DNA from 3 places in the Exiguobacterium sp. U13-1 genome. Region 3 is predicted to be linked to each of the others. Evidence: riboswitches for the same ligand, from Rfam matches in the RefSeq annotation. Region 3 holds a riboswitch; each other region holds the start of a gene.

Region 1 (4,290 bases), 340 kb from region 3:
AAGTTAGCAAGTGTCGATTTGAAAGGAAGTCTTGCGCACGCGCAGATGTTATTTGAACAAGGAATCCTCGCTCAAGACGAGTGGACACAAATCGAGCAAGGACTAAAGCAACTAGAAGCGACAGTAGCGGATCATGTGTATACGCTAGCGGATGAAGACATTCATATGAACCTTGAGCGGTTGTTGACGGAACAGATTGGTCCAGTCGCAGGGAAACTGCACACGGCACGGAGTCGAAACGACCAGGTCGCAACCGACTTGCATCTATGGATGGAGCAACATGTCGAAGCGTTGACGACGGCATTACGTGAGCTCCAATCGGTCATCACGGAACAAGCCGAGCAACATATCGAGACGGTCATGCCGGGCTATACACATTTGCAACGGGCGCAACCGATCTCGCTTGCGCATCACTTGCTTGCGTACTTCTGGATGTTTGAACGGGACGTTGAACGGTTGACGGACAACCAAAAACGAATCCGGAAATCACCGCTCGGGGCAGGCGCGCTCGCCGGTACGACATTCCCGATTGATCGTTTCCGTTCTGCCGAGTTGCTCGGATTTGAATCGATCTATCCGAACAGCCTCGACGCCGTCTCCGACCGGGACTTTGTCATCGAATACCTCGGGATCGCCTCGACCGTCATGATGCATCTATCACGTTTTTGTGAAGAAATCATCATCTGGGCGTCGCAAGAATTTGGCTTCATCGAGTTGTCCGATGCCTTCTCGACAGGATCGAGCATGATGCCACAAAAGAAAAATCCTGATTTCGCGGAATTGATTCGTGGGAAAACAGGACGTGTCTACGGCAATCTAATGGGCTTCTTAACGACGATGAAAGCATTACCGCTCGCTTACAATAAAGACATGCAAGAGGATAAAGAAGGGGTCTTCGATACAGCGGATACCGTCCTCCAGTCCGTTCAAATCTTCACCGGAATGATTGAATCCGCGACGTTTAAGACCGAAGCGCTCAAGAAGGCGACAATGCAAGACTTCTCGAACGCAACGGAACTCGCCGACTACCTCGTGACGAAAGGCATACCATTCCGAGAAGCACATGAAATCGTTGGGAAGGCTGTCCTTTACTGTGTACAGAATGGCTGTTTCTTGAAAGATTTGAACCTTGAGACGTATCAAACATTCCATCCTGATATCACAGAAGAAGTCTATCCGCTCCTCGATCCGGTTCAAGCAGTGGCACGCCGGACAAGTTACGGCGGTACAGGGTTTGCTGCCGTTTCAGAGCAACTCGAACTTGCGAAACAGCATCTTGCGAATTGACGAATTTTGAAAAAAATCAGTCAAATGACTGGATTTAACAAAAGATGTCTGCTATAACTGTAACTAACAACCGACAGATAGAGGCGCGGATGACATGAGTAGCATCATTCTTGAAGGCAAGCATGCCGAATGATGTGAAAGGGGAAGTCCGCCGAAGTGAACGAGAAGATGCTTACTCTTGTTTGCTGGTACAACGGTTAAGATCCGTTGTACTGCCGAAACCGATGTTTCGGAGCGCTATCTTACGTAAAAGAACGAATGACTTCGTCTTCGTTTGTCCGATCGTGATAACGACGGGCCGTAGGAACGCTCCTACCGGCCCGTCGTTTTTTTCTGTATCGGGACAAAGGAGATAGGATTGTGACAACTGTACTTAAATTTGGTGGAAGCTCGGTTGCGACTGTCGAACAGATTCAGTCTATTGCGAATTATTTGAAGAGTCGCGCAGCCGAAGGTGAAAAACTCGTCGTCGTCGTTTCGGCGATGGGCAAGATGACAGATTCTTTGATCGCTCAGGCGCAAGCCATCACGGATCGCCCCGAGCGGCGAGAACTCGATCGGCTGCTTGCCATCGGAGAAGAACAGACGATTTCATTACTCAGCATCGCCCTCAACTCACTCGGCGTCAAAGCGTTATCGCAAACTGGCGCACAAGCAGGGATCAGCACGATGGGTGTGCATACGAAAAGTAAGATCAAACAGATCGATGGAGATCTGTTACGACAAAAACTCGAAACGTACGATGTCGTCATCGTCGCCGGATTCCAAGGTGTCAACGAACTCGGTGATGTCACGACGCTTGGACGGGGTGGGTCGGATACAACGGCAGTTGCCCTTGCGGCAGTCCTTGATAAACGGTGCGAAATCTATACCGATGTCGACGGTGTCTATACAGCTGATCCGCGAATCCATGCCGCCGCTCAACCGATTCCACATATCTCGTATGATGAGATGATGGAAATGAGCGCCCTCGGGTCGAAGGTCATGGAAATGCGAAGTGTCGAACTAGGAAAAAAATACGGCGTACACATCTTCGTCGGGAAAACACTTGAATCGAAAAGGGGAACATGGATCATGGGAGCGACGGAAACAATGGAACAAAAAGCGGTGACGAGTGTTAGTGTGACGAAGAACGTCTTGACGGTATCAATCAAACACGTACCGCAAACGAATGCAGCAGTAGCCGATATCTTCGAACTGTTATCCAATCGCCACGTCAACATCGACATGATCAGTCAAACGACGTTCGACAGTGACATTTTCTTATCGTTCTCATGTCCACTCGATGAGGAAGAGTTCCTCGATGAAGCATTGAAAGACATCATGGATCGCTTCACGACAGTCAAGGTCGATCGCCATAATCAACATGCGAAATTATCTGTCGTCGGAATCGGGATGCGGGATGCAACAGGTGTCGCTTCGAAATTGTTCGCAATCTTCCGAGCAGAGAACATTCCGTTCTATCAAGTTACGACTTCAGAAATCAGCATCTCATACACGATTGCACAAGCAGATATTGAACGGACGGTTGCAGCGATTGCAAACGCGTTCGAGTTATAAGGAGGAAAACAGGATGTATCATGTAGCAGTCATTGGAGCAACCGGCGCCGTCGGTCAAAAAATGTTACAAGTACTAGCCGAACTGGACTTCCCGGTCAGCCGCCTGTCCGCTTACGCTTCTGCTCGTTCAGCAGGGAACACGGTACAGTTCAAGGGAGAAGCCATCACGATCCAAGCGCTGACACCAAATATCACGGAAGACGGGATCGATGTCGCGTTGTTCGCAGCGGGCGGAACGATCAGTGAACAATATGCCCCGTTACTAGCTGAAAACGGAACACTCGTCGTTGATAATTCAAGTGCTTTCCGGATGCAGGAGACGATTCCGCTTGTCGTGCCAGAAGTCAATCCACAAGCGATTCAAGCGACGGACCGCTTGATCGCAAATCCGAACTGTTCGACGATTCAATCCGTCGTCGCCTTAGCACCGCTCCAGTCACTGGGATTCGAGCGTGTCAACTATACGACGTATCAGGCCGTATCCGGTTCTGGTCAAAAAGGAATCGAGGATCTGGCACGTGGAGCACGGGGAGAAGAGCCCGTCAATTATCCGCATCCGATTCACGATAACATCTTGCCACATATCGATGTGTTCCTTGAGAACGGCTATACGAAAGAAGAGCAGAAGATGATTGACGAAACACGGAAAATCTTCAATCTTCCAGCACTACCAGTCAGTGCGACATGTGTGCGTGTTCCAGTCACGAATTCTCACTCGGTTGCGATCAACGTCACGTTTACGCAGCCGACGACGGTTGCAGCGATCCGTGAAGCACTTGAAGGCGCACCGGGCGTCGTCCTCATCGATGATGTCGCGAATACGCGTTATCCGATGCCACTCGATGCAAGTGGTACGGACGACGTCTACGTCGGTCGGATTCGACAAGATGATAGTCTCGCGAACACGTTCCATCTCTGGTGTGTAGCCGACAACATTCGAAAAGGTGCCGCCTCGAATGCCGTACAAGTCGCACGCCAAGCAATCGAACAGTCGATTCATTCATAAAAAAGGAGGAGTTCTTCATGTTCAAAGGAGCAGGTACAGCGCTCGTCACACCATTTAATGAAGCAGGCGAGTTGGATCTACACGTATTCGAACGCTTGATCGAGCAACAACTCGCAGCAGGAATTCAGGCGCTTGTCGTCGGAGGAACGACAGGAGAAGGATCGACACTGACGAACACGGAATTCGAACAACTACTGGCGACTGCCGTTCAAATCACGGCAGGACGAGTACCAGTCATTGCCGGAACGGGTTCGAACAACACGGCAGCAACAATCGAGAAGACGTTACTCGCAGAGCGCCTCGGTGCGGACGCAGCGATGCTCGTCACACCGTACTACAATAAAACATCGCAAGCGGGTCTCGTCGCACATTTCACGGCGGTCGCTGATGCAACCGAATTACCAATCATGCTGTACAACGTTCCGTCGCGGACAGGA
Region 2 (4,290 bases), 290 kb from region 3:
TTAAGGCATCGACGCGTCTCAAATCGCATCCCGTCTGTTTTGCGACGGATGGCGCCGTCTCGATCGAGATGGAGAAAATCCTGAAGGCGATGCCGAATAACGAAGGGGTAGAAGCGGTCAAGATTCTTGAATTGAATCCGTCACACGCGGTATTCCACTCTCTTGAAACGGCGTATCAAAACGATCGTTCGAAATTCGAGCGCTATACCAAACTGATGTACCAACAAGCATTGCTTGTCGAAGGGCTTCCACTCGAGGATCCAGTAGCGTTTGCGAATGATGTGTGTTTACTGATGGTGTGAAACGAATAGATATAAAAAAGGCATTGGATGCGCGCATCCAATGCCTTTTTTCGTAAAATGCTACATTAATCCGTCTGTAAATCCGAAGCGGTTTCTCCTTTTTTTGAGAGAACGTTCAAGACGACGATGAAGAGTACGAATGTGACAAGAGCTCCGATGAAACCGTAGACCGAAGACTCCGTGAAACCGATGACTAAATAACCGACTGCTGCAGTGACGGCACCGACTAGCGCATACGGTAACTGTGTCGTAACGTGGTCGATATGATGTGATCCAGCCCCTGTCGAACTGAGGATCGTCGTATCGGAAATCGGTGAACAATGGTCACCGAAGACAGATCCAGCAAGAACGGCAGCAAGCGTCGGTAACAAGAGTGAGGCATCGACAGCCATGACGAGATCCGCACCGATTGGCAACATGATCCCGAATGTGCCCCAACTTGTTCCTGTCGAGAATGCCATCAAGCCGGCAATCAAGAATAACAAGAATGGCAAGTACGAAGCAGAAATCGAGTTGCTGACGAAGCTTGCAAGATAGTCACCGGTTTTCATGTCACCGATGACAGCGATGATCGTCCAAGCGAATAACAGAATCACGACTGCTGGCCACATCGAACGCATACCAGCAACGATGCTTACCCGGTAATCGCGACCCGGAATTTTCCGTCCGATCAGCATCAGGAAAGCGACGATTAAACTAATGACGACACCTGCGACGAGTGAACGTGTGACGTCTGTCGATTCAAATGCTCCAATTAAAGTAAACGGGCGATTGTCGGCAGCAAGTGCCTGAGCACCTGTTCCGAGCAACGCACTGATCGTAGCGATGACGAGAACGACGATCGGAACGACGAGATCCCGTACTTTTCCATTCGTATGTTCGTTGACCTCTTTTGCCATCCCCATCGGTGTTCCTTTTGATGCATCAAAAAGTTCACCTTTCGCGGCACGACGTTCATGCTGTTTCATCGGTCCGACAGAGACGCCAGAGTAAGCGATGTAAAGTGTTAAAAGTAACGCGAAAATCGCATAGAAGTTCATTGGAACGATCATCATGAAGGCACTAAACGCTGAGTAATCCGTAATCGAGTGCGTCGTTAAGATACCGGCGATGATGGAGATGATGAATGCGCCCCAACTCGAAAGCGGACTGATGACACAAACAGGCGCAGCTGTTGAGTCGATCAAATAGGCAAGTTTCGCTCGTGAGACACCACGACGATCCGTTAACGGACGACTAACGTTTCCGACAGCAAGACTATTGAAGTAATCATCGATGAAAATCAAGATACCGAGTCCGAAGGCGACTAAGCGTGCACCACGCGCCGTTTTGACGTGCGTAGAAGCCCATTCACCGAAGGCACGAGCGCCACCTGATGTCTGAATGAGCGTGGAAAGGACGCCGAGCAATAACAAGAAGACAAGTAATAAGACGTTCCACTCGTTCAAGGCACCGTCCGCCCAAAACAGGCTGAAGATGTTCTTGCCGAGATAGGTTATCGTATCGATCGGATTAAAACGGTGGAGTAACAGGGCACCGACGAGAATGCCGACACCTAACGAAAGAACGACCTTTCGTGTAAAGATGGCTAATAAGATAGCTAGTAAAGCAGGTACAAGGGCAATGATGGAATCTGAATAGTTGACCATGAAAAATATCCTCCTCTTTAATAAATGGCTTAAAGATGAGACCCCGCGGCACAAAAAAAGCAAGGGCACCGGCAACAAAGCCGACACCCTCGCTGGATGCGTCTTTCTTAGCCGAATTGGAGCGCTCCATACAAGTACTATGTATGGCAATCGATCGGGTGTTTCCCGAATCGACCAACGACGATATGTTAGACACATACTGTCATTTCGGCGATGTCACCTTTCCTGTAGTCGTCTTCGTTGTCATCCTCGGACCAAGTACTGATTGAAATCGCGCCTCTACCTCATCGATAGAATAGTCATATTCTGTTCTTATGGACACTTTATCATGTAATTCAGAAACGATTCAACCATATATTCTGATAATTTAAGATAAAGTTATTTATTCAGCAAAATGTTGAATGAGCTGTTTCATCAAATAGGCTTGGTTTTCTTCGAATTGTTTTTTTCGATGACCATTCGCACCAGAGGGATGAGGGAATCCCGAAAGAAGCTGATGCTGTTCGATTCGTCCGTCATGAATCAACCCACGGACTTGTGTCTCGACGACACGACCGAGCGGAATCAATAGCGCCGGTTCGCGTAGCTGATTGATTTCAGCGACGAAGTGTTCTTCTGCATAATGTTTTAGCAAAGGACTACGGCTGATTTTCGGTTGATGACCCGAGTAATTCTTTTCGCGATAAAAGACGGGTTGCTTTAACAGCGACGTCGGTTGCAATAATTTTTGATGTTGATGAAATAAGCTAGCTGTCGTCTCAATTCCGAGCAATGCTGGAAGTTCGAGTGTATCAAGCATCTGAACGAGGTTACGTCGCATCGTTCCGGCAAAGCTTGCTGTATATTTGACGAGGCGTGCCGTCTCTTCTAATGAAACACCATGATGGAGGGCATCCGTCGCTTCTTCGAAAGCGATTCGCATCTGTTCAAAACCTGGTGTGATCCCGATGATGACGACTTTTGCTTCAGTATTGACATATTCGCCAATCGGAGAGTAATAGACGGTCAGCTCGTTCTCCTGTTGCAATAAAAAATCGTCCGTCCATAATTCATCACGTCGTAACGTACGATCGTCAGGTAAGCTACGAATGGCTTGTTCAAATATAGTTAATGAATTCATGAAGGACCCTCTCTCTCTGTAATGGCACTATGATAACAAATAATACCATTTGTGACAATTCGACCCTTTCACTATTTGTATATAGGTATCTAAAAAAGGACTCGAGACGAGTCCTTTTCGTGCATCATGCGCGTTCTTTGACCGAAGCGACTTCATATGTCAGAATCTCGCTGCCGAGCATTGGCGATTCTCCTGCCTCACTACTCGCAGGTCGACTATGTGACGCTTTGAAATCGTCACTTTCCCGCCACGCTTGAAAACTCTTCATGTCTTCCCAGTACATGTTGACGTTCATTTCATCGTGTTCTTCGATATTTTGCGTCAATAAGACCTCGACGCGGATGAATCCGTCCATCGTATCGAGTCCACTTGGACGCGTAAAACGAGGAGCGAGAGCTGCAGCCATCCCTTTTTTGACTTTAATCCGGTTCGTAACGACGATCATCATAAAATCCCCTTTCAAAAAACGAGTAACGTACTTCTTCAGTATAGTACGATGAGGGTAAGAATGCCGGAAAGAAGGAACAAAAGACGATGAATGAACAGGAATACGATCAACGATTACGAATCGAGACCATTGAGATGCAACATCTATATGGTGTGTTTAGTCACTATAATCGATATGAACCGACACCTTATGCGGCACTAGACGAATTATGCGAAACCTATCCGTTTCAAAAACAGGACACTGTCATTGATTTCGGGTGTGGGAAAGGGCGTTTGAACTTTTACTTACACGACCGATTCGATTGTTCCGTCATCGGAATCGAGATGAATGGACAATTTTACGAAGATGCGCTTCGGAACATGGCGAATTACGAAAGTAGACGAAAGCGACGTTCGGGAAGTTTACGATTTGAACAGGCGTATGCTGAGCAGTACGTCATTCCGGACGAGGCGAATAAGTTTTATTTCTTCAATCCATTCTCTTCCCAAATTTTCATGAAAGTGATTGATCAGATTTTAAGTTCGGTCGAGCGTTCCTCGCGTTCGGTAGATCTCATCTTGTATTACCCGACCGATGAATACCGGGAATATTTAGAGCGACATACCGTATTCGAGCAAGTCGATGAGATTCGATTACGAGACCTCTACGAAAAAAATCATGACGAGCGGTTCGTCATCTATCGCTTTGATCCGAACAAACTGCTTCAAAACGGGTATGAATACAGTGATGAGAAAAATAGGGGATGAGGAGGTCGGATGATGATCCGTTTGG
Region 3 (4,290 bases):
TGACCAATAAAATAAGTTCGCAAATAGGATGCCCGTGAAAATCGAAAAGAACGGAACGGCATCGGTTGAGCTTCCGATTGCGTTCAGCTTCTCCGGTTGCACAGTCGCAATCGTCTTCATTCCTTGAAGCAAATTCCCGTCACCCAGCGCGATAAAGCCAAGCACCGGAACTAGGAATCCAACGAAGACAAGCCCAATCCCGTTCAAGGTATCGGAGACAGCCACCGCACGTAGTCCTCCAAAAATTGCATAAATCGCTCCGATGATTCCAACGACCCAGACGACTAACCAAAGGGATTGCGTATAACTGAGACCAAATAATTCCGGAACATCGAACAGCTGCAAGACAGCAATTCCACCCGAATAAAGCATCGAAGGAATCGTGACACACATATATCCAAGTAAAAAGAGTAAGACTGTCATCCGGCGAACCGTCTCATCATACCGGTGACTTAAGTATTCCGGTAATGTCGAGATACCTAGCCCGAGAAATTTCGGGAGCAGATAGATGGCCATGATGATTGCAGCAAATCCCGCCGTAACTTCCCATGCCATACTCGACATATTCCCCATGAAGGATTGTCCATTGAGTCCAATCAACTGTTCTGCCGACAAATTCGTCAGTAGTAATGATCCGGCAATGAAAACGCCACTTAGACCTCGCCCCGCTAAGAAGTATTCATCGACGCCTTGTGTTTTCCCACGCGTCAATCGATAGGATATGTAGGCAACGAGCAACATGAAAAACGCTGCAGAACCTAATGTGAAAAATAATTCAGATGTAGTCATGCGTCTCCCCCCTATTCTTCATTCATGTTTTCTATTCTTGTAATATGTATTCATTGATTCCTTTTTTATACTTTTCCAAAACTATATTTTAGAAAACGTTTTCATTTAAAGAAATAAAAAAACCACCTTCATTATAGAAGGTGGTTCACACATTACGATTGACGCGGATGTTCTGGGAAGTCCATCTCGTCATAACGAACGATCGACGTCCGGTTTTTGAATTTATGTCCTAACCAGAAGGCAAGGAACAATGGAATACCGACGTACGTCGCAGCAATCCCAACCCAATCGATTTGATCAGCGAGGAATGCGGCATAGTTTTGACCAACGATGACAAGGAAACAAAGACCGAATGCGAACAGCGGACCGAACGGGAACGCTGGTGCAACATATGGTAAGTCTTTCAACGAGTGACCTTGTGCAACGAATCCTTTACGGAAGCGATAGTGACTGATCGCAATCCCGAGCCATGCGATGAATCCTGTCATCCCGGAAGCATTGAGTAACCACAGGTAGACTTGTCCACCAAACATCGACGTCAAGAAACAGAGCGCACCGACTGCACCTGTTGCAAGCAAGGCGTGACGGGGTACACCGTTTTTCGAGACTTTCGCGAATAACTTCGGTGCATCGCCTTGGCGCGCAAGTGTATACAGCATCCGTGTCGAAGCATACATGCCTGAGTTTCCGGCAGATAGAACAGACGTCAAGATGACAGCGTTCATGAGTGCTGCTGAGAACGCAAGACCTGCTTTTTCAAAGACGAGCGTAAACGGACTAACCGCTACGTCCGTAATGTCATTCGAAACCAAGTTCGGACTCGTATACGGAATGAGCATTCCGATGACGAAAATCGCGAAGACGTAGAAAAGTAAGATACGCCAGAAAACTTGTTTGACTGCTTTAGGAACGTTCTTTTTCGGGTCTTCTGACTCACCCGCGGCAATCCCGACGAGCTCCGTTCCTTGGAAACTGAATCCAGCAACAAGAATGATTCCGATGACGGCAGGAATCCCACCGACGAACGGTGCATCGCCAAGAGCAAAGTTTTTAAAGCCAACCGGTGGCTCCGATGTAAAGACACCGAAAATCATCGCAACACCGACGACTAAGAAGACGATGACGGTAACGACTTTAATCATCGCGAACCAATACTCCGCTTCCCCGAATCCTTTAACGGAGAAGTAGTTCAAGCCAATCATGAGTAAGAGGAACAAGGCACTGAAATAAAATCCAGGAACATCCGGGAACCAATACGTCATGACGATTTGTGCTGCGACGAGCTCGACTGCGATCGTGACTGCCCAGTTGTACCAGTAGTTCCAGCCGAGTGCAAAGCCGAATGATGGATCGACGAATTTCGTTCCATATGTCGAGAAGGATCCAGCGACCGGCATGTACGCTGCCATTTCACCAAGACTTGTCATTAGGAAGTAGACCATCAGACCAACGATTGCATACGATAGGAGCGCACCACCTGGTCCTGCTGCTGCGACGGAAGCACCGGACGCAATGAAGAGTCCTGTTCCGATCGCTCCACCGATGGCGATCATTGACATATGACGGGCTTGTAATCCACGTTTTAATCCTTCTGCTGTCGAATCTGTTGTTTGTTTCACATCTAGATTGTTCATTTCGTTCGCTTCTCTCTTTAATAAATTTTTGAGAGGACACTTTTTGAATGAAAAAACAAAAAGCGCCCTCATCTTCCAGATGGAAGATGAGAACGCAACATAATAAAATGGATGCGCCTCATTCTACCGTCGTGAAAGATAGCTCTCCACAAGTAGGTGATACCCGACTTGTGACAGTATTAGACCTATTTGATCTAATCCCAATCGATCATCTTCAAAGCGATGATTGATTTCGGCAATTCTTCCTTTCAGGTCACCTCATCTGTCGCTTGACGACATCCGTAACCGTACTCTTAAGAACTGCAACCTCCATCCCACTGGTTGAGTGAGAACTGAATTAAGTTAGTTATTACTACGCCATATTACACAAAACGCCACGAAATTGTCAATTGCCTTTTTCGAATCTGGGGTAGTCGATGGTAAAAATCCGATATGTTTAGTACACTAAATGGTAGAAGTCCACTGAGAGAAAGGATGCTGCTTGCATGCCACAGGAACGTGATTTGCTAACTTATCGACTCGAGGAACAAATGCGTGTCATTCTTCGTACCCTGCGACGTGAACTTAACCGGCTATTTGAAGGAACGGCGACCCGGAGTGAGTTTTTCATCTTACGAAGCCTTTCAGAAAATGGTCCTCAGCGCCCGACGCTTCTTGCGGAACAATTTGAGCTCGCGACGAGTCAAGTCACTGCTTTGACGGATAAGCTGTATAAACAAGGATATGTCACCCGAACACGTTCGACGGAAGATCGTCGTTCAATCGTCCTCGCTTTGACGGAGGACGGTGAACGTGCATTTCGGGATCTCGAAATCGTCCGGAAAAACTATTTACAAGATCGCTTCGGCACATTGACAGAAGAAGAGCTTGAAACGATGGTTCATGTTTTTAATAAAATTTTACAGACGATGGATGAGGATACACTTACTTCGTCTTCTTAAAAACGGTAGATTTTCTACCGTTTTTTCTATTTTATCTAAAGATTTCCCTCTGTCTAACCGTTATCTACTTGAGTATACTGGAAGTATATATATGGAAATCTGTTAGCTGGGGGAGTTGGGAGGATTTGTTGTCCATCATGAATCAATTCATCATTAACTTTTGTCTACTGTTTACAACGATTACTCTCTTGTTCTTACCGTTTCGAAATCAACCGCGTATTTCATTGAACTCCAAATGGAGCATTCGACTTATACTCGGAGCGATCTGTGGTCTGATTGCGGTTTTATTGATGTTCAATGGGATCCAAATCGATGTCGCCCGTGTTGATTTACGTATCGTTCCCGTCGCGATCGCCATGCTGTTCGGTGGTTTTCCAAGCGCCATCGTTGCGGGTGCGATGATCATTGGGACACGTTACTTTTTAACACCAGTTGATCAAATGGAAGGTTTTTATTTATCTACGCTGATCATCGTCTTGTTCATCACGACAATCGGAATCATTCGTCGATTCGTCCATGTCTCGATGCGTCATTTTCAGCTTATGGTGTTGGTCGGTATTCTCTATTCGTTACCCGCCATCTACATCCTGACGCACAGCTGGTCGACATTCTTTAAAATCTCGATTGCGTACGTCTTCTTTAATTTATTAGCTGGCTTTGTCGCTTTTCGATTGCTAACGGAATTACGCCGTCACTTCGAAAACATCCAGTATCAGCAGAAACTCGCCATGACGGATGCATTGACAGGGCTCGCCAATCGTCGTCGTCTTGATGACTCCCTTTCGCTTGTCGGTTCGACCGACCAAGGCTATTCGCTTGTACTCATCGATATCGATTTCTTCAAGCATGTCAATGATACATATGGTCATGATGCGGGCGATGATGTGTTACGCCAACTCGGCATGACTCTTGCTTCCTTGACGCGT

The links. Region 3 has a riboswitch for lysine ahead of ESP131_RS03450 (amino acid permease). Riboswitches for the same ligand answer to the same signal wherever they lie in the genome.
Region 1: another riboswitch for lysine. It lies ahead of ESP131_RS04995 (aspartate kinase); the one in region 3 lies ahead of ESP131_RS03450 (amino acid permease).
Region 2: another riboswitch for lysine. It lies ahead of ESP131_RS01845 (Na+/H+ antiporter NhaC family protein); the one in region 3 lies ahead of ESP131_RS03450 (amino acid permease).

The regions. Positions count from the first base shown of each region.
Region 1 covers NZ_CP015731.1:975,098-979,387, forward strand. Annotated here, with positions in the region: gene argH (argininosuccinate lyase) at 1-1,287, shown strand, start outside; lysine riboswitch at 1,358-1,535, shown strand; gene ESP131_RS04995 (aspartate kinase) at 1,648-2,847, shown strand; gene ESP131_RS05000 (aspartate-semialdehyde dehydrogenase) at 2,861-3,853, shown strand; gene dapA (4-hydroxy-tetrahydrodipicolinate synthase) at 3,871-4,290, shown strand, end outside.
Region 2 covers NZ_CP015731.1:349,307-353,596, reverse strand. Annotated here, with positions in the region: gene htpG (molecular chaperone HtpG) at 1-302, shown strand, start outside; gene ESP131_RS01845 (Na+/H+ antiporter NhaC family protein) at 368-1,951, opposite strand; lysine riboswitch at 2,063-2,241, opposite strand; gene ESP131_RS01840 (uracil-DNA glycosylase family protein) at 2,334-3,071, opposite strand; gene ESP131_RS01835 (heme oxygenase) at 3,196-3,516, opposite strand; gene ESP131_RS01830 (methyltransferase) at 3,606-4,265, shown strand; gene ESP131_RS01825 (ABC transporter ATP-binding protein) at 4,275-4,290, shown strand, end outside.
Region 3 covers NZ_CP015731.1:638,875-643,164, reverse strand. Annotated here, with positions in the region: gene ESP131_RS03455 (solute:sodium symporter family transporter) at 1-789, opposite strand, end outside; gene ESP131_RS03450 (amino acid permease) at 942-2,423, opposite strand; lysine riboswitch at 2,555-2,743, opposite strand; gene ESP131_RS03445 (MarR family winged helix-turn-helix transcriptional regulator) at 2,909-3,364, shown strand; gene ESP131_RS03440 (diguanylate cyclase) at 3,502-4,290, shown strand, end outside.